DNA from 2 places in the Arthrobacter sp. MDT2-16 genome. Region 1 is predicted to be linked to the other one. Evidence: predicted binding sites of a transcription regulator. Region 1 holds the regulator's gene; the other holds the start of a gene.
The links. Region 1 encodes Rex, which represses fermentation and respiration genes when NADH is low (regulators of the CRP and FNR family bind a similar motif). Its sites were predicted from a motif close to CTTGTGAANNNNTTCACAAG; they were not measured.
Positions count from the first base shown of each region.

Region 2: rhaI (L-rhamnose isomerase) is a predicted target of Rex. The motif match lies at 1,999-2,018, and genes of this name have one in related genera.

Region 1 covers NZ_JBTNDP010000001.1:396,936-407,012, forward strand. The annotation lists gene resB (cytochrome c biogenesis protein ResB) at 1-894, opposite strand, end outside; gene ACX80N_RS01965 (cytochrome c biogenesis CcdA family protein) at 908-1,624, opposite strand; gene ACX80N_RS01970 (TlpA family protein disulfide reductase) at 1,742-2,305, opposite strand; gene ACX80N_RS01975 (histidine phosphatase family protein) at 2,396-3,070, opposite strand; gene ACX80N_RS01980 (YceI family protein) at 3,228-3,785, shown strand; gene ACX80N_RS01985 (hypothetical protein) at 3,998-4,633, shown strand; gene ACX80N_RS01990 (redox-sensing transcriptional repressor Rex) at 4,652-5,359, opposite strand; gene ACX80N_RS01995 (glutaredoxin family protein) at 5,494-5,766, opposite strand; gene ACX80N_RS02000 (HAD family hydrolase) at 5,827-6,639, shown strand; gene ACX80N_RS02005 (30S ribosomal protein bS22) at 6,742-6,840, opposite strand; gene ACX80N_RS02010 (helix-turn-helix domain-containing protein) at 7,036-7,248, opposite strand; gene ACX80N_RS02015 (ArsR/SmtB family transcription factor) at 7,436-7,963, opposite strand; gene ACX80N_RS02020 (acetoin utilization protein AcuC) at 8,017-9,219, opposite strand; gene ACX80N_RS02025 (TrkH family potassium uptake protein) at 9,348-10,077, shown strand, end outside.
Region 2 covers NZ_JBTNDP010000001.1:756,665-766,741, forward strand. The annotation lists gene ACX80N_RS03725 (sugar ABC transporter ATP-binding protein) at 1-749, opposite strand, end outside; gene ACX80N_RS03730 (LacI family DNA-binding transcriptional regulator) at 867-1,898, opposite strand; gene rhaI (L-rhamnose isomerase) at 2,142-3,308, shown strand; gene ACX80N_RS03740 (bifunctional aldolase/short-chain dehydrogenase) at 3,305-5,377, shown strand; gene ACX80N_RS03745 (rhamnulokinase) at 5,379-6,869, shown strand; gene ACX80N_RS03750 (alpha-hydroxy acid oxidase) at 6,866-8,128, shown strand; gene ACX80N_RS03755 (MarR family winged helix-turn-helix transcriptional regulator) at 8,130-8,627, opposite strand; gene ACX80N_RS03760 (RidA family protein) at 8,747-9,151, shown strand; gene ACX80N_RS03765 (NAD(P)H-dependent oxidoreductase) at 9,209-9,850, shown strand; gene ACX80N_RS03770 (SDR family NAD(P)-dependent oxidoreductase) at 9,955-10,077, opposite strand, start outside.

The DNA of each region.
Region 1 (10,077 bases):
GCCGTAGTGGCTCTCCTGCTCGCGGTCGAAGCGGACGTCGAAGGAGTCGAGGCGGAGGGAGTAGGGCTCGAGCCGGTCGTCGGAGAAGTTGGACCCCGGACTGAAGCTGTCGTAGCCGATGAGGGTGTTGACGAAGCTGTCGCCCTCCACGACGACCTTCTGACCGTTGTAGCCGAACAGCCCGCCGACGGCCACCGAGACGAGCACCCCGATCAGCGAGGTGTGGAAGACGAGGTTCCCGAGCTCCTTGGCGAGGCCGCGCTCGGCGCCGACCGACGGGCGGTCGGTCCCGGCGTCGCGCACGTCGACGCGGTAGCCGCGCTTCTTCAGCAGCACCGCGGCCTGCCCGGCGGCGGACGACGGCGTCAGTCCGGCCTCCCGCGCGCGATCCGCGGGCACCTCGAGCGTGCCGTAGACGGGCAGGCGGGAGAGCCGCCTGGGCGTGCGCGGCGGCTTCGATCGGACCGCCCTGAAGTGTGCGATCGCGCGGGGAACCACGCAGCCGATCAGCGAGACGAAGAGCAGGAGGTAGATGGCCGAGAACCACACCGACGAGTAGACGTCGAAGAGCTGGAACCAGTCGAGCACGGGCCCGGTGTCCGGGTTGTCCTGGAGGTACTGCGTGACGACGGCGGGGTTCGCGGGCCGCTGCGGGAACAGCGAGCCCGGAACAGCCGCGACGGCGAGCAGCAGGAGCAGGAACAGCGCTGTCCGCATGCTCGTCAGCTGCGTCCAGGCCCAGCGCAGCGTGCCGAAGAACCCGAGCGAGGGCAGGACGACGTCGGACGCGGCACCCGCGGCGCCCGCCCTGTCCCTCGTGTCCTGCGAGACGTCCTGCTTCACTGTGCCCTTCCCCTCGATGACGATCCGTCGTGGCGTGATGCGGCCCCGCATGCCATGGTGCGTGTCATATCGGCAGCACCACGGTGCCGATCAGCAGATCCTGCAGCTGCGTGATCAGCAGGTTCCAGACGCCGCTCACCATGAGCACGCCGACGAGCACCAGCATGCCGCCTCCTGCCCGCTGCAGCAGGAGCCGGTGCCGTCGGAAGAAGGCGAGCGCCCCCATCCCGCGGCGCACGCCGAGCGCGATCAGCAGGAACGGCAGGCCGAGGCCCAGGCAGTAGACGAAGGTCAGCACGGCGCCCTTGAGCGCCGTCGCGTCGTCACCGGAGATCGCCAGCAGCTGGACCGCGCCGAGCGTCGGGCCGATGCAGGGCGCCCAGCCGAGGCCGAAGGTGACGCCGAGCAGTGGGGCGCCCAGGAGTCCTGCCGGAACCCTGGCGTGCACCCGGCTCTCCCGCTGGAACCAGGAGAGGCCGCCCATGAAGACGACGCCCAGCAGGATCACGACGACGCCGAACACCTGGATGAGCCATCCCTGCGAGACGCGCAGGAAGGATCCGAGCTGCCCGAACAGCGTGCCGTAGGCCATGAACACCGCCGAGAACCCGAGGACGAACAGGCCGATGCCGGCCACCATGCGACCCCTCCTCTGCTTCTCGAGGTCCACGCCGGTCAGCCCGGTGACGTACCCGAGGTAGCCGGGCACCAGTGGCAGGACGCAGGGCGAGGCGAAGGACACCAGGCCGGCCAGCAGGGCGACCGGCAGGGCGAGGAGCATCGAGCCGTTGAGGACGGTGTCGGCGAAGCCGTTCCCGGCGGCGAGTGGCACGGACGCGATGAGCGATCCTGCCTGCGGGGCGGCCAGGAGGCTCATGGGCGGGGCGCGGCCGACGCGCTACTCGGCGAGGGCATCGCTGATCAGGGCCTTGAGTGTGCCGCGGTCCGCGAGCCCGAGGATCCGCGCGGAGACCCGTCCCTCGCGGTCGAGGACGATCGTCGTGGGGACCGCCTGCGGCGGCACGTACTGCGTCATGTCGAGCAGCACCCGGCCGTCCTTGTCGTCGAAGCTGGCGTAGGGGATGTCGAAGCTGCGCTCGAACGCCTCGGCGGTCGCACGCTCGTCCCGGATGTTCACGCCGTAGAAGGCGGCGCCCTGCGGCTCGTACTCGTCATGGAGCGAGACGAGGTCGGGCGCCTCCTCGCGGCAGGGGGCACAGGAGGCGTACCAGAAGTTGAGGACGGTGACCTGGCCCTTCCAGTCGGCGCTGGACACGGACGTGCCGTCGAACAGCGCACCGGAGACCTCGACCGGCTCTCCCCTCTCGGCGTACTCGGTGACCGATCCGTCGCCCGCGATGTAGTTCTTGCCGTCGCCCGCGGCGGCCTGCTGCGCGAGGGGGTCCTCGGCGGCGCAGGACGTGGCTCCGAGGGCAACCGGCACGGTGAAGGCCAGCGCCATGCCCAGCTTGAGCAGGAACCGGCGCTTCGGGGGACGGCTGCTTGGTGTCACGGCTTCTTCCGTTGATTTCTACGTCGTGTAGTAATTCTATTACGCCCCGGGGACATTCGCCGCACCGGGCAGCAGATCGGCACACGGCTCGACGTAGCTCACACGCTGGATCGTGTCGCCCACGAACTCGAGCGACGTGATGGAGGTGAGGGTGCATTCGCGCTGCCGGGGGTCGTGCCACAGGCGCCTGTTCTCCGCGGCGAGCCGCGTGACCCAGATCGGGAGCTGGTGACTGACGAGGATGGCTTCGGCGGGCCGGTCCGGGGCATCCCCGGCCAGCTCGATGGCCTGCCGGCGTGCATCCTGCACTCCTGCGAGGACGCGCTCGGCCTGCCGGGTGTAGGGCTCTCCCCACGAGGGCCGGAACGGGTTGACGAGGAGAGGCCAGTAGCGGGGCTGGCGGAGCCTGCTCCGGATCCGCGACATGCCCTCGAAGCGGTTCTCCGCCTCGATGATGCGCTCGTCGGTGGTGATGCCGAGACCGAGCGCGTCCGCGACCGGCTGCGCGGTCTCCTGGGCACGGGTGAGCGGGGACGCCACGAGGTGCACGATATTGGCGCCGTCGTCCCGCCGCCGTTCGAAGTGGTCGGCCATCTGGGCGGCCATGCGGCGCCCCAGCTCGGAGAGATGGAACTCGGGAAGCCGTCCGTAGAGGACGCCGTCGGGGTTGTGGACCTCACCGTGGCGCACCAGGTGGACGGTTGATCGCTGCATCCTCCCAGTTTCCCGCATGCGCGTACACGAGAGCGAATCGCTCCGATTCCTTCTGCTGAGGGCGTTCAGTTGAACCTTTGAGGAAAGTGTGGAATAAAACATGCATACGCATGCTTATCTATCCCGTACCCACCGCTCAGCCTCACAGGAGTTCATCATGACCGTTCCCTCCAGCCTCACCACCGGCACCTGGTCCTTCGATCCCGCGCACAGCGAGGTCGGCTTCAGCGTCCGCCACGCCGGCATCAGCAAGGTGCGCGGCGCCTTCCGCGACGTCGACGCCTCCCTCACCGTAGGGTCCTCCCTCGAGGATTCCAGCATCTCGGCGACCATCCGGACCGCATCCTTCACCTCCGGCGACGAGAACCGCGACGCCCACGTCAAGGGCGCGGACTTCTTCGACGTCGAGGAGTTCCCCGAAATGACGTTCGTGTCCACCTCGCACGAGGGCTCGGGCGAGACCTACCGGATCAACGGTGACCTCACCATCCGCGGCATCACCCGCCCCGTGGTCCTCGACGCCGAGTTCAACGGCGTGGCAGTGGACCCCTTCGGCGCCACCCGCGCCGGCGTCTCCGCCTCGACGAGCATCTCCCGCAAGGACTTCGGCCTCACCTGGAACGCAGCCCTCGAAGCCGGCGGCGTCCTCGTGGGCGACAAGGTGACCATCACGATCGACGCGGCATTCGTGGCACCTGCCGCCGTCGCTGTCTGACCCGTCCCACACCGACATGAGGCGGCCCCGCGCCGCCCCTTCCACGCCCTGGCCGGCGCCGTCCTCCCGACGGCGCCGGCCGTCTGCGTCGAGCCCTGTTGTCTCCGGTGGCCGACGAACTTAGTCTTGCAGCGACCCCATCCACGCTGGGCGCGTCCATGGGGGCACCGGCGGAAGGATGACCGAATGAGAGCGCAACGGAGGACGCCGCGATGAGCACGCCACAGGACAACCCGGGAACCGGACAGAACGACGGCCGGGGATGGAACCCGCCCGGCGCGGACGGGAGCAGCCAGCCGGGCCCGTACAGCCAGCAGAGCCCCTACGGCTACCAGGCGGCTCAGCCCTCGGGCTATGCCTATCCCACGTCGGCCGGCGCTGCCGGACCCGTGGAGAAGGGGCCGGCACCCAGGGAGGTCATGAGGGCCTACTACCTGATCCTGGCTGCGGGCGTGCTCTACCTGCTGTCCTCGCTCATCTCCGCCCTGACCACCGAGGTGCCCGACGTGGCCGGCGCGTCGTTCGGTCTGGGGCTGACGGTGGTCTTCGCCGTCCTCTTCGCTGCCGTCTACGTGGTCCTCGCGATCTTCATCCGCAAGGGCCAGAACTGGGCGCGCATCACCGCGACCGTGCTCGCCGCGCTGAACGTGGTGATCACGCTCGGCACCCTGCTCCTGCTGCCGCTCGCGAGTCAGGCGGCCGCGGCCGGCGGGCAGACGATGCCCGAGACACCGGCGCTGTCGATGGCGCTCAGCGTGCTCGTGATGCTGGTCGGGGCCGCCGGCGTCGTGATGACCTACCTCAAGCCCGCACGGCCCTACTTCGCGCCGCAGAGGCTCGGGTACTGAGCCGGGCGGCCGCGCTTCCTACTGGGCGCGGGAGATCGGACCGAGGTCCGGCTCCTGCGCCCTCTGCGCGTGGTAGGCGAGGATCTGCAGCTCCGTGGACATGTCCACCTTGCGCAGCTGGACGTGCGGCGGCACCTGCAGCACCACGGGCGCGAAGCTGAGGATGCTCGAGATGCCGGCGGCCACGAGCCTGTCGCACAGTTCCTGCGCCACGGACCCGGGCACCGAGAGGACCGCCATATTGGTCCGCGTCCGCTCCAGCACCGCTTCCAGCTCGCTGATCGCACTGACCCGCAGGTACCCGACCTCGGTGCCGACGACCAGCTGGTCCGCGTCGAAGAGCGCCACGATCTCGAATCCCCGCGACACGAACCCCGAGTACCCTGCGAGCGCGCGGCCGAGGTTGCCCGCACCGATGATGGCCACGCGCCAGTCGAGGGTCAGTCCGAGCGCGATCGAGATCTGCCGGTTGAGGACCTGGACGTCGTAGCCGACTCCGCGCGTGCCGTAGGACCCGAGGTAGGAGAGGTCCTTCCGCAGCATCGGCGAGTTCACGCCGGCGGCGTCCGCCAGCTCCTCGGAGGACACGCGTTCGGTCCCCTCGGCAAGGAGGGAGTTGAGTGCCCTCAGGTAGATGGTGAGGCGGGCCACCGACGCGGGCGGGATGTGGCGTGCCCCGTCACCCACGGGGCGTAGGCCTGGCATGTCCGGCGTTGTCACTGTCATCGGCTCCGTCGCTAGCGCCACCGTCCGCGATGGACGGGCGGATACTCCGGACCTCGTCGTCGGGGCGGGAGTATCACCACTGTATGCCGACGGCGCGGGGCCACCAAGCCGGTGAAGCGGCGCCCGCCCAGGGCTCAGCCGCCCGGCGGCCGCGACAGGAGCCGACGCAGCCTGGCCTCGTCGATGGACCAGAAATCGCGCTGCACGCCGTCAATGAACAGGACGGGCAACTCCTCGGCGAACCGCACCCCGAGCGCGGGCGCCTGGGTGACCGACAGCTCCTGCCAGCCCACCCCGACATCGGCTGTCACGCGCGCGACGACGTTCCGAGCGTCCTCGCAGAGGTGGCACTCGGGGCGGGTCAGGAGCACGACGCCCGGACCCGGCATCTCGGCGGGTGATTTCATGCTCCCAGCGTACCGCCGCGCCGCAGCGGGGGCCCGGGGGCGAACAACTACACTCGGAACATGCCGGACGCCGCCCGGGGCACGCAGCCCCTCCCAGAGCCGCCGGTACCGTCGCAGGGCGAAGCGGCGTTCTTCGACGTCGACAACACACTGATGCGTGGCGCGAGCCTGTTCCACGTGGCCCGCAAGATGTACCAGCGGAGGGCGTTCACCCTGCGGTTCGCCGCCGGCCTCGCGTGGAAGCAGCTGCGGTTCATCATGCGCGGCGAGACCATGACGGACGTCAACTCGGTGCGGGACGCGGCGCTCGCCTTCGCGATCGGCATCGCCCACGAGGACATCCTGGCGCTCGGTGAGGAGGTCTACGACGAGATGATCGCGTCGAAGATCTGGCCCGGCGCCCGCGCCCTGGCCGAGCAGCACCTCTCCTCCGGCCGCCAGGTCTGGCTCGTGACGGGAACGCCGGTGGAGGTGGCGGGCGTCATCTCCAGCCGCCTCGGGCTGACCGGCGCCCTCGGCACGGTGGGCGAGGTCGCGGAGGGTCTCTACACGGGCAAGCTGGTGGGCGAGTTCCTGCACGGGCCCGCCAAGGCCGCCGCCGTGCTGGAACTCGCGGAACGCGAGGACCTCGACCTCGCACGCTGCTGGGGCTACAGCGACTCCTACAACGACATCCCCCTGCTGACCGTCGTCGGCCACCCCGTGGCCATCAACCCCGACAGCAGGCTCCGACGCCACGCGCGGGCCAACAACTGGCCGGTCTACGACTTCCGCAGCGGCCGCCGCGCGGCGACGTTCGGGCTGCGCGCGGCCACCGTCGCCGGCTCCATCTACGGGCTGTGGCGCGGCTTCTCACGGTTCAGGAGCCGCTGACGGGCCGGCAGCCGCCCACCCCGGGAACGACGACGGCCCGGCTCCCCTGCCACGAGGGCGGAGATCCGGGCCGGTCGGCTCCGGCGTGACGCCGGATGCTGGCTACTTCTTGTTGCGGCGCTGGTGGCGCGTCTTGCGAAGCAGCTTGCGGTGCTTCTTCTTGGCCATACGCTTGCGGCGCTTCTTGATAACTGAACCCATAGAGTCCTCACAGACTGTCGTGGTGCCAGCACGGACCACGGCCGGAAGCCGGAGACCCGCACTGGTGGCGAATGGCGTGTGCCTGCTGGCAGTTGCCCGGATGATGCAATAAGTCGAGCGGGCGAGAAGCCCGCCCAAAACGCTCCTTAACAGGGTACATCCGTTTGGAGAACGGACCGGACGGCCACCAGCGGCTCAAGCGCTCTCCGTCTGGCCGTCCACCTGGGCGTTGCGGAGGAACTCGCCCACGGCGGATTCGGGGACGCGGTAGGAGCGGCCGAACTGAACGGCCGGCAGGTCCCCGGCGTGGACGAGCCGGTACACGGTCATCTTCGATACGCGCAGGAGATCGGCCACTTCCGCGACCGTCAGGAACTGCACATCCGAGAAGTTGTTCCCGTCCGCCATCACACCACTTTTCCTTCACATGGGGGCCAAGGCTTCACCCGACCGGCATCGAGGAGCGTACCCCTCGAGCGACCGCTCGGCGTGTCGCCTTGTGGCACGGGGATGATCCGCCTAAGGATCCACTGTAGTGGCTGATGTTATCCAAGTGAAAGAGACGGGCAGCCCGTGCATCTCCGCATCAGGACTGCTACGAGGAGGGGTCGCGACGGCGCCGCAACTGCGAGAGCAGGTCCGCGGCCCGCTCGGCCGCCCGGCCCATGGTCCTGCCGATGGGGGGCCTCGGGGCGTCGACCCCGGCGGGTTCCGGTGCCACGAGGACCTCGGTGGCCAGCACCTCGGCTTCCGCCGCGTCCGGATCCGCCGCCGCGATCGCCCCGGACACCGTCTCCAGCGCCGATCCGGCCCGGTCCTGCTGCCCTGTGTCGGGAACTCCCGGGGCGGGACCGGATGAACCCTCCGCGTCGAATCCGGCGAGCCACTCGCGCACGTGGCCGAGGGGTGCGGTGTCCAGTGAGTAGTAGCGCTTCTGGCCCTGGGCCCTCATCGTCACCAGTCCCGCCTCACGCAGGACCTTGAGGTGCTTGGACACCGTCGGCTGGCTCACCTGCAGCTCGATCACGAGCTCCCCCACCGCCCTGTCGCCGTCACGCAGGGTCCTGAGGATCTGCCTGCGCGTGCCTTCGGCGATGACGGCGAATACATCATCGATTCCCATCCGCCCACCCTAGCGATATATACGCCCGACGGCATCATGCGTCGGAAGGCGGGTCAGTCGAACCAGGGGTCGAGGCCGTGCAGCGGGAAGACCGCCTTCCGCGTGGCCATCACGGTGCGGTCCAGGTCGTCGTTCGGGTCGTAGCCGACCTCCCAGGAACGCCACCAGGTGTCCGCCCCGTCACCCATGAGGCCCGGGGTGTCCACGCCGTGCCGCTCGAGCACGTACTCCCGCCAGGCGGCGGGGACCGGGGTCCTCGGTCCGGTCGCCGCTTCGGCCGCGACGGCCACGAGCAGGGCCCAGGAGCGCGGCACCACGCTGGTGAGGGCGTACCCGCCGCCGCCGGTGGCGATCCATCGTCCTCCGCAGAGGCGGTCCGCGAGCTCCCGCACGCCCAGCATCATCGCGTGCTGGGCGTCGACGCTGACCCGCAGGTTGGTGAGGGGATCCTCGCGGTGGGAGTCGCACCCGTGCTGGCTCACGATGACGTCCGGCGCGAAGGCCTCCGCCAGCTGCGGCACGACGGCGTGGAACGCCCTCAGGACCGCCGCATCCCCGGACAGCGTGGGCAGGGCGACATTCACCGCATACCCCTCGGCGCCGGGCCCCCCGGTCTCGTTGGCGAACCCCGTCCCGGGGAAGAGACTCATGCCCGTCTCGTGCAGGGAGATGGTGAGGACGCGGCGGTCGTCCCAGAAGATGCTCTGCGTACCGTCTCCGTGATGGGCGTCGACGTCGACGTAGAGGACCCGCTGCGCACCGCGGTCGAGCAGACGCTGGATCGAGGCCGCCGTGTCGTTGTAGATGCAGAACCCACTGGCCCGCGACCGGGCGGCATGGTGCATCCCCCCGCCGAAGTTGACCGCCCGCACGGCCGTGCCCTGCAGCAGCGCCTCGGCAGCGGCGAGCGAGCCGCCCGCGAGGCGGGCACTGGCCTCGTGCATGCCGGCGAACGCCGGGTTGTCCTCGGTGCCGAGACCCTTGGCTGCATCGGAGGCGTCCGGGTTGCTGCTCACGTGCCGCACCGCGCTGATGTAGTCCGCGCTGTGGACCGTCGCCAGCTCCTCGTCGGAGGCGACGAACGGAGGGGCGACCGCCACCTGCCGGAGATCGAGCAGGCCGCACTCGCGCATGAGCCGGGCGGTGAGATGCAGTCTCTCCGGGTTCATGGGGTGCTGGCCGCCGAAGTCGTAGGACAGCATGGATTCGTCCCAGACGACCTGGAGGGGAACCGCGGACCCGGAGTGCGTAGACATTGCAGCAAGGCTACGCGATGGGCGATATTCCGGTGTCGCGCGCCGGGAGAGTGCTTTACTACTGCAGGAAGTATTTTTTTCGGCCCGCTTCGGCGGAAGGACCAGCAAACGGGGCAGAGCGGGCGTCAATGCTAAGTCAACAGCCACGGTGGCTGAAGGACGATCGGAACGGGTACGTCAGGCTGCTGGCCTCGATCCGGGACTTCATCGACTCCTTCGCGAACAGCTCACCCGCACGCCTCGCCCTCCTCATCTTCACCGCTGTCATCCTCGTCTTCACGGTGCTGCTGAGCCTGCCCGTGGCGTCCAGCGACCGGCAGGTCACACCCCTGCACGACGCCTTCTTCACCGCGGTGTCGGCGGTGTGCGTCACGGGCCTCACCGTCGTGTCCACCGCCACGCACTGGTCCTTCTTCGGCCAGCTGGTGATCCTGCTCGGCATCTTCATCGGCGGACTGGGCACCCTGACCCTCGCCTCCCTCCTCGCGCTGATCGTGAGCAAGCGGCTCGGCGTGCGCGGCAAACTGCTGGCCCAGGAAGCGCTGAACAACGCCAGCCGCCTCGGCGAGATCGGCACGCTCCTGCGGATCGTCATCACCACGTCGGTGCTGATCGAGATCGTCCTCGCCGTCGTCCTGATCCCCCGGTTCATGATCCTCGGGGAACCCTGGTGGCAGGCGCTCTGGCACGGCATCTTCTACTCCATCTCCGCCTTCAACAACGCCGGTTTCACCCCCCACAGCGATGGCCTGGTGCCCTACGAGACGGACCTGTGGATCCTGACCCCGCTCATGGTCGGGGTGTTCCTGGGCAGCCTCGGCTTCCCGGTGATCATGGTCCTCGTCCAGGTGCGCCACC
Region 2 (10,077 bases), 360 kb from region 1:
ATCGCCTCGACCGACGTCGCATCCGTCTCGTGCGTGGCGATGTAGGTGCCGTCGCGCATGACGGTGATGCGGTCGCACAGTCCGAAGACCTCGTCGAAGCGGTGGGAGATGAAGAGGATGCCGCTGCCGGCGTCGCGCAGGCGGCGGGCGACGGCGAACAGGCGCTCCACCTCGACGCCGCTGAGCGCCGCCGTGGGCTCGTCCATGACCAGCACGCGGGCGTCCAGGGAGATGGCCTTGGCGATCTCGATGATCTGCTGGTCGGCGATGGACAGGCCTTCCGCCACGCGGTCCGGGTCGATCGGGACGCCGAGCTGGTCGAACAGCTCCTTGGCGCGCCGGCGCATCTCGAGGCGGCTGATGAGGCCGAAGCGGCCCTTCGGCTGGCGCCCGATGAAGATGTTCTCGGCCACCGTGAGATCGGGGAAGAGGGTGGGTTCCTGGTAGATGACCGAGATGCCGGCGGCCTTGCTGTCGGCGACGTTGCGGAAGCTGACGGCCCGCCCCGCCACGAGGAACTCACCGGCGTCGGGCTGGTGCACCCCGGCGAGGATCTTCACGAGCGTGGACTTGCCCGCCCCGTTCTCACCGACCAGCGCGTGGATCTCACCGGCGGCGAGGTCGATGGTGCCGTCAGCGAGGGCCACCACAGGCCCGAAGGTCTTCAGCGCTCCCCTGAGGCTCAGGACCGAGGCCCGCTCCGGAGCGGTCGGATCTGTGGCTTCGCTGCCACCGTCGAAGTGCGTCACTGCGACTCCTCAGGAAAAATGAATCGTTTCAGAGCATCGGTTCACCTCGAATAGTAGGCGTGACCCACATCACCGTCAACAGCCCGAGACCGACCTGTGACCTCGGGTGCCGCGGAGTCAGCCGACGGCGCCGACCACCGCCCGGGTGCTGCCGCGCTCCACGAGCTCCGGGTCGAAGATGACCTGGCGGCGCCGCGATGCCGGGCCCTCGATCTCCTCGAGGAGGAGCTCGACGGCGGTTCTCCCCATGAGCGTGGTCGGCTTGCGGACGCTCGACAGCGGGACCACCGCGGAGGCCGAGAAGTCGATGTCGTCATACCCGATGAGGGCGATGTCCTCGGGGATCCGCAGGCCGTGGATCATCAGCACAGCCTGCATGACGCCGATCGCGAGGAGGTCGTTGGCGCAGAAGACGCCGTCGGGCAGTTCCCCCCTGGGTCGCTGGGCGATCCCGTCGCCGACGTCGCGGCCGGCGAGGACCGTCATGGCCCCGGCCTCGACGACCTCGAGGACCGCGCCGTCGTGCTCCTCGACCGCCTGGCGCGCGCCGGCGAGCCGATCGGCCACCTGGCGGTAGTCGGCCCGGGTCCCCACGAACACGATGCGCCGCCGTCCCGCGTCGAGGAGGTGGCGTACCGCCATGTAGCCTCCGGCGACGTCGTCCACGGACACCGAGCTGCAGCGCCGCTGCGCATCGGTGCGGTCCACCAGCACCACCGGCATCCCGCGCGTGCGCAGGGCCTCGACGCGGGGCCCTACATCGCCGACCGGGGAGATGAGCATGCCCTGGACGCGCTGTTGCTCGAAGACGTCGATGTAGCGGGCCTCGCGATCGGCGTCCTGGCCGCTGTCGCCGAGCACCACGGTGCTGCCGTTCTCGGCCGCGCAGTCCTCCGCGGCGCGGGCGAGGGAGGAGAAGAACGGGTTGCCGACGTCGAGCACGACGAGCCCGATGGTGCGGCTCTGGCCCGCCCGGAGCTGCCGGGCGGCGTCGTTCCGCACGAAGCCGAGCGCGTCGATCGCGCCCTGGACACGCTCACGGGTGGCGGACGAGACGCGTGCGGGATGGTTCAGCACGTTGGACACCGTGCCCACCGCCACCCCTGCCCGGTCGGCGACGTCCTTGATGCTGACGGGTCGGCTCTCCATGGTTCCCTCGACTACCTCGACGCTCGGGTCCGGCCGTGGTTCGGCCGGACCGGCAGGACTGTTGACACTCGGTCTGGAGCAAGGATAACTTTGAAACGTGCTAATGAAACGATTCAAAAGCACGACGATCCTCTCGTCGCTTCCCGGCCCGTTCCGGGCAGGTGACGACACCCGAATATTCGCCGCCCGCGGTGCCACGGAGCATGCAGCGGCCGCTCACCCTTCCGACGCTGGAGAGAGTACATGACTGTCATCGACGACATCGCCGCGGAGCTGGATCAGCTCGCCATCGAGGTTCCCTCCTGGGCCTACGGCAATTCCGGAACACGTTTCAAGGTGTTCGCGACCCCCGGCACTCCCCGCACCGTCGAGGAGAAGATCGCCGACGCGGGCATGGTCAACAAGCTGACCGGTCTCGCCCCGAGCGTCGCACTGCACATCCCCTGGGACAAGGTGGACGACTACGGGATCCTGGCCTCCCACGCGGCTGACCACGGCGTGCGGCTGGGCACCATCAACAGCAACACCTTCCAGGACGACGACTACAAGTTCGGCAGCCTGACCCACAGCGACGCCGCCGTGCGGAACAAGGCGATCGACCACATGTACGAGTGCATCGAGGTCATGAACGTCACCGGTTCCCGGGACCTGAAGATCTGGCTCGCCGACGGCTCGAACTACCCCGGCCAGGCGGACATGCGCTCCCGTCAGGACTGGCTCCAGGACTCGCTGCGGAAGGTCTACGACCGCCTCGGCGAGGACCAGCGGCTCGTGCTCGAGTACAAGTTCTTCGAGCCGGCGTTCTACCACACGGACGTCCCCGACTGGGGCACCTCCTACGCGCACTGCCTGCAGCTCGGCGAGAAGGCGCTCGTCTGCCTCGACACCGGCCACCACGCCCCGGGGACCAACATCGAGTTCATCGTGGCGCAGCTCATCCGCCTCGGGAAGCTCGGCTCCTTCGACTTCAACTCGCGCTTCTACGCCGACGACGACCTCATCGTGGGGGCCGCCGACCCGTTCCAGCTCTTCCGCATCATGGCCGAGGTGGTCCGCGGCGGAGGCCTCGACCCGTCGAGCGGGATCGCGCTGATGCTGGACCAGTGCCACAACCTCGAGGAGAAGATCCCCGGCCAGATCCGCTCGGTGCTGAACGTGCAGGAGATGACGGCGCGCGCGCTGCTCGTCGACCGCCCCGCGCTCACCGCGGCGCAGCAGTCCGGCGACGTCCTGGGCGCCAACGCCATCCTGATGGACGCCTTCTACACGGATGTGCGGCCCGCCCTGGCGCAGTGGCGCGAGTCGAAGGGCCTGCCCGCCGACCCGATGGCGGCCTACCGGGAGACCGGCTACCAGGACAGGATCAACACCGAACGACAGGGCGGCCAGCAGGCCGGATGGGGAGCATGACAGTGACGACGACGACGGGACCCATGACCACCTCGACCAACCCCACGGTCGGTGAGCTCATCGAGCGCTCCAACCGGCTGGGCGCCGACAAGCGGAACACGAACTACGCCGGCGGCAACACCTCGGCAAAGGGCAGGGGGGTCGACCCGGTGACCGGCGAGGACGTCGAGCTGCTCTGGGTCAAGGGCTCCGGCGGTGACCTCGGGACGCTGAAGGAGTCAGGACTCGCGGTCCTCCGCCTCGACCGCATGCGCGCCCTCCAGAGCGTCTACCCGGGCGTGGAGCGCGAGGACGAGATGGTCGCCGCGTTCGACTACACCCTGCACGGCAAGGGCGGGGCGGCACCCTCCATCGACACGGCCATGCACGGCCTCGTCGACGCAGCCCATGTGGACCACCTCCACCCCGACTCGGGCATCGCTGTCGCGACGGCCGCGGACGGTGAGGCGCTCACCTCCACCGTCTTCGGGTCGAAGGTCGTCTGGGTGCCCTGGCGTCGTCCCGGTTTCCAGCTCGGGCTCGACATCGCCGCGATCAAGGCCGCGAACCCCGAGGCCATCGGCACGATCCTCGGCGGCCACGGCATCACCGCGTGGGGTGAGACCTCCGCGGAGGCCGAGGCGAACTCCCTGGAGATCATCGAGACGGCCGAGCGGTACATCGCCGAGCACGGCCGGCCGGAGCCCTTCGGACCGGCCCTCGAGGGCTACGCCGCGCTGCCCGAGGCAGATCGCCGCGCGAAGGCCGCCGCCCTCGCCCCGACCATCCGAGGGCTCGCCTCCACGGACAGGGCGCAGGTGGGCCACTTCATCGACGACCCCCGCGTCCTAGACTTCCTCGCGTCGGCGAACCACCCCCGGCTGGGTGCGCTCGGCACGAGCTGCCCCGACCACTTCCTCCGCACCAAGGTCAAGCCGCTGATCCTCGACCTCCCGGCCGGCGCCGACGTCGAGAGCTGCCTGCTGCGCCTGCGCGAACTGCACACCGAGTACCGCGCGGACTACGCCGCCTACTACGACCGGCATGCCACGCCGGACTCCCCCGCCATGCGCGGCGCGGATCCCGCGATCGTGCTGGTGCCCGGCGTCGGCATGTTCTCCTTCGGCGCCAACAAGCAGACAGCCCGGGTCGCCGGTGAGTTCTACCTCAACGCGATCAACGTGATGCGCGGTGCCGAGGCCATCTCCACCTACTCCCCCATCGACGAGGCGGAGAAGTTCCGCATCGAGTACTGGGCCCTCGAGGAGGCCAAGCTCGCCCGCATGCCGAAGCCGAAGTCCCATGCCGGGCGCATCGCCCTGGTGACCGGGGCGGCGTCGGGCATCGGCAAGGCCATCGCCACGCGGCTCGCCGCGGAAGGCGCCTGCGTGGTCATCGCCGACCTCAACATCGACAGCGCCACCACGGTCGCCGAGGAACTCGGTGGTCCGGACGTCGCGATCGGCGTCCAGGCGGACGTGACGGACCCGGCGCAGGTGCTGGAGGCCGTGAAGGCCGCCGTCCTCGCCTTCGGCGGCCTGGACCTCGTGGTCAACAACGCCGGGCTGTCCATCTCGAAGCCGCTCCTGGAGACCACCGAGAAGGACTGGGACCTGCAGCACAACGTCATGGCGAAGGGCTCCTTCCTCATGTCGCAGGCCGCCGCGAAGGTGCTGATCGAGCAGGACATGGGCGGGGACATCATCTACATCTCCTCGAAGAACTCCGTGTTCGCCGGCCCGAACAACATCGCCTACAGCGCCACGAAGGCGGACCAGGCGCACCAGGTCCGCCTCCTCGCCGCCGAACTCGGTGGCTACGGCGTCCGCGTCAACGGCATTAACCCCGACGGCGTGGTCCGCGGTTCGGGCATCTTCGCCGGCGGCTGGGGCGCCAAGCGGGCAGCGGTCTACGGCGTGGAGGAGGACAAGCTGGGCGAGTACTACGCGCAGCGGACCCTGCTCAAGCGCGAGGTGCTGCCGGAGAACGTCGCCAACGCGGTGGCGGTCCTGACCTCCGCCGAGCTCTCGCACACCACCGGCCTGCACATCCCCGTGGACGCGGGCGTCGCTGCCGCGTTCCTGCGCTGACATGGCCGGTGGCTCGACCACGGGTGGTCCGGCGGTGTTCGCGGCCGTCGACATCGGGGCGTCCTCCGGGCGCGTGATCCTCGGGAGGCTCACCGACGCCGGCCCGGAGCTGACGACCGTGCACCGCTTCCCCAACGGGGTGCAGTTCCTCGGCGGCGCCCTGCGCTGGGACGTCGAGGCTCTGTTCGCCGAGGTGCTGGCCGGTCTCCGCCTGGCAGGCGAGGCCGCGGCCCGAACGGGTGGAACGATCGCGAGCATCGGGATCGACACCTGGGCGGTGGACTACGGGCTGGTCGACGACGCCGGCACGCTCCGCCACCTGCCGTTCAGCTACCGGGACGGGCGCACCGAGGCGGTGATCGACGTCGTGCATCGGGCCGTACCCCCGGAGCGGCTCTACGCGCGGACCGGGCTGCAGTTCCTGCGCTTCAACACCGTCTACCAGCTGGCTGCGGAGCGCTCGCTGGACGGCGTGCAGGCGCTGCTCATCCCCGACCTGCTCGCCTACCGGCTCACCGGCGAGCGCCGCACGGAGGCCACGAACGCCTCCACCACGGGACTGCTCGACGCCGCCACCGGCACCTGGGCGGTCGATCTCTTCGGTCCGCTCGGCCTGTCCCCCGAGCTGTTCCCGCCGCTCGTCGAGCCGGGCGTCGTCGTCGGGCGGCTGCTGCCCGGGATCGCGCGGGCCACGGGCCTGGCGGAGGCGACGGCGGTCGTGGCCGTGGGCTCGCACGACACCGCGTCGGCCGTCGCGGCGGTCCCCGCGACGTCGGCCTCCTTCGCCTACATCTCCTCGGGGACGTGGTCGCTCGTCGGCGTCGAGCTCGACGCGCCCATCCTCACCGAGGAGAGCCGCGCCGCAAACTTCACCAACGAGCGCGGCGTGGACGGGACCATCAGGTACCTCCGCAACACCGGCGGCCTCTGGCTGCTGCAGGAATGCCTGCGGCAGTGGAGCATCGAGGGGCCGGAGCCGGATCTCGCCGCCCTGCTGGCGGCCGCCGCGGCCCTGCCGGCGGGCGGACCCACCATCAACCCGGACGACCCCTCGTTCATCCCCCCGGACAGCATGCCCGCGCGCATCGTGTCCGCCGTCGCCCGCACGGGGCTCGCCCTGTCCACCGAGCGGGCCGCGATCGTCCGCTGTATCCTCGACAGTCTCGCCCACGGGTACGCACGGACCATCGCCGACGCCGAGAGGCTCACGGGGACGACCGCCGAGGTCATCCACATCGTCGGGGGCGGCTCGCAGAACGCACTGCTCTGCCAGCTGACGGCTGACGCCGCCGGCCGGCGGGTCCTGGCGGGTCCGGTCGAAGCCACGGCACTCGGCAACATCCTCATCCAGGCGAGGTGGGGCGGCCGGCTCGACGGCGGCCTCCGGGAGCTCCGGCAGCTCGTCGTCGCGGGCGTCACGCCCGTGCCCTACGAACCGAGCCGTCCCTCCGGCCTCAGCACAGTTCCAGCAGTCGAAAGGATCATCCAGTGACCAAGCGCCAACTCCCCGTGCCCGCGGAGATGCTCGAGCTGATGCAGTTCAAGAAGATCGAGCTCAACGGGAAGAAGCGGCGCCTCGACTCGGCGCTCACGATCGCGGACCTGCGCACGATCGCCAAGCGCCGAACCCCCAAGGCCGCCTTCGACTACACCGACGGCGCCGCCGAGGGCGAGCTGTCGCTGAGCCGTGCGCGGCAGGCGTTCGAGGACATCGAGTTCCACCCGTCGATCCTCCGTCCCGCCGAGCACGTCGACACCTCGGTCGAGATCCTCGGCGGACCGAGTGCCCTGCCCTTCGGCATCGCCCCCACAGGCTTCACCCGGCTCATGCAGACCGAGGGCGAGACCGCCGGTGCAGGGGCTGCTGCCGCCGCCGGGATCCCCTTCACCCTCTCGACCCTCGGCACGACCTCGATCGAGGGCGTGAAGACGGCCAACCCCCACGGGCGCAACTGGTTCCAGCTGTACGTCATGCGGCAGCGCGAGATCTCCTACGAGCTCGTCCGCCGGGCGGGCGAGGCCGGCTTCGACACGCTCATGTTCACGGTCGACACGCCCGTGGCCGGCGCCCGCCTGAGGGACAAGCGCAACGGATTCTCCATCCCGCCGCAGCTGTCCATCGGCACCGTCCTCAACGCGGTGCCGCGGCCCTGGTGGTGGATCGACTTCCTGACCACCCCGAAGCTGGAGTTCGCGTCCCTGACCGACACCGGCGGGACGGTGGGAGACCTGCTGAACGCCGCGATGGATCCCACGATCAGCTACGACGACCTCGCCATCATCCGCGATCTGTGGCCCGGGAAGATCGTCATCAAGGGCGTGCAGAACGTCGAGGACTCCGTCCGCCTCGTCGGGATGGGCGTGGACGGGATCATCCTGTCCAACCACGGCGGCCGCCAGCTCGACCGTGCCCCCATCCCGTTCCACCTGCTCCCGCAGGTGGTCCGTGAGGTCGGCAGCGACGCCACGATCATGGTCGATACCGGCATCATGAACGGAGCCGACATCGTCGCCTCCATGGCGCTCGGCGCGAAGTTCACCCTCATCGGCCGCGCCTACCTGTACGGGCTGATGGCCGGCGGCCGCGAGGGTGTGGACCGGGCCATCGCCATCCTGCGGGACGAGATCGAGCGCACCATGCGCCTGCTCGGCGTCTCCTCCATCGGCGAACTCGAACCCCGGCACGTCACCCAGCTCACGCGTCTGGCACCCGTGGCCACCACGCAGAGCGAGCTCCCTCGACTCGTCTGAACTACGCCAGGTCCTCAGGTCGCGTGCGCAGCTTCCTCGCGATCACTGCGAGGGCCCGTTGATCGTCCTCGTCCAGGGGATCCAGCACATACTGGCGTACGGAGCGCACGTGCGCCGGCGCGGCGGCGACGACGACGTCGAACCCGGCGGTGGTGAGCGCCACGAGGGTGTACCGCCCGTCCGACGGGTCGGGGGAACGCTTCACCCAGCCTCGGTGTTCGAAGCGCTTGACCACGTTGGACAGGCGGGAGAGCGATCCATTGGCGAGATAGGCGAGCTCACTCATCCTGATCTCGTGATCCGGCGTCTCGGAGATATGGCTGAGGGTCAGGTAGTCGAAAAGGCTCAGACCCGCCTCCTGCTGCAGCGGTGACTCCAAGCGCCCCGGCATCAGGAGCATCAGGGAGGCCAGGCCGGTCCAGGCTTCCTTCTCGTCGGGCGACAGCCAGGCAACAGGGCCCGGCGCAGCCTCAGGAGGCGGTCCGGTAGGAGAGGGCATCAGGCCATCCTAGCCGGGCACTGATGACTTCAACGCTGAAGTAAGTCTGCTAGGCTGACTTCACGCTTGAACCGCGAGCCTCCCCGAGGCCGTGAGCCATCGCCCGAGGAGGACGCGCCGTGCCCGTTTCGCTGATCGATCCCGACAACCACCACTCCGTTCCGCTGTATCACCACGTCGCCGTCGCGACGGGCAGCAGGCAGGTCCATATCGCAGGGCAGGTGGCCTGGGACCACGAGGGGTGCCTCGTCGCGCCCGGAGACCTCACCGGGCAGGTGGTGCAGGTTTACCGCAATGTGGCGACAGCCCTCGCCGCCGCGGGGGCGACGTTCGACGACGTCGTCCGCTTCACCTGGTACGCCGCCGGCTGGAAGAGGGAGATGTACGACGCCTTCAACGCCGGAGTCGAACTCGCCCGGCAGGAGTTCGACATCCCCACGGCACCGGCAGCGCTGATCGGCGTGGAGATCCTCTTCGAGCCCGGCATCCTGGTCGAGGCCGAAGTCACTGCCGTCGTCGCGTGAAGCGCGGCGGGACGGCATGGCCGTGACCGACATGAACCCAGCGATGGAAAGGCCTTCATGACGACCCTCATCGTCACAGCGCACCCCGACCCGGACTCCCTCACGCATCACGTCGCCCGCCACCTCCATGAATCACTCGGGGAGGAGGAGTCAGCGGTCGCGCACCTCGCCCAGGAGGGATTCGACCCCCGCTTCACCCTCGAGGACCGGCATCTGTATCGCGGCACGGGGCACCCCGACTCCTCCATCACGCTCGAGCAGCAGCGGATCGATGCGGTGACCGACCTCGTCCTGATCTTCCCGGTGTACTGGTGGTCCATGCCGGCCCTGCTGAAGGGGTGGATCGACCGGGTCTTCATCGCGGGATGGGCCTTCGACGACATGGACGGTCGCATCCGCCCCAGGCTCCAGCACCTGACGACGCACCTGCTCCCCATCTCGGGGACGAGCGAGGAATCCTTCGCCAGGCATGGCTACAGGACCTCGTTCACCACACAGATCGAGCACGGTATCATCGGGTTCTGCGGGATGCGGCAGGGCGTCACCGCCTTTCTCCACGACTCGGAGACGACGGACGCGGAAGCGACGCAACAGGCCGTCCTCGCTGCGACCCGTCGGATAACTGATGCCATCTCGGACAGCCCGCAGGAACAGGTGGGCCGGCTCGCACAGCACGGTGCAGGCTCGCACCGAGGCTGAGCCGAGCGCCGGGGGTGGCGGACGTGGACATCCCGTCGAACAGGGCGCTCAGCCCTGAGGATACGACCGATCCCGCTGCGAGCGCCGGCCATGCAGTCCCGGCGTCAGTGCAGGTGGCTCCCCCCGTTGATGTCGACGGTCGATCCGGTGAGGTACGCGGCGTCGTCGGATGAGAGGAAGGTGATCACCGCGGCTACTTCCTCCGTTGTCGCGGTGCGTCCGAGGGG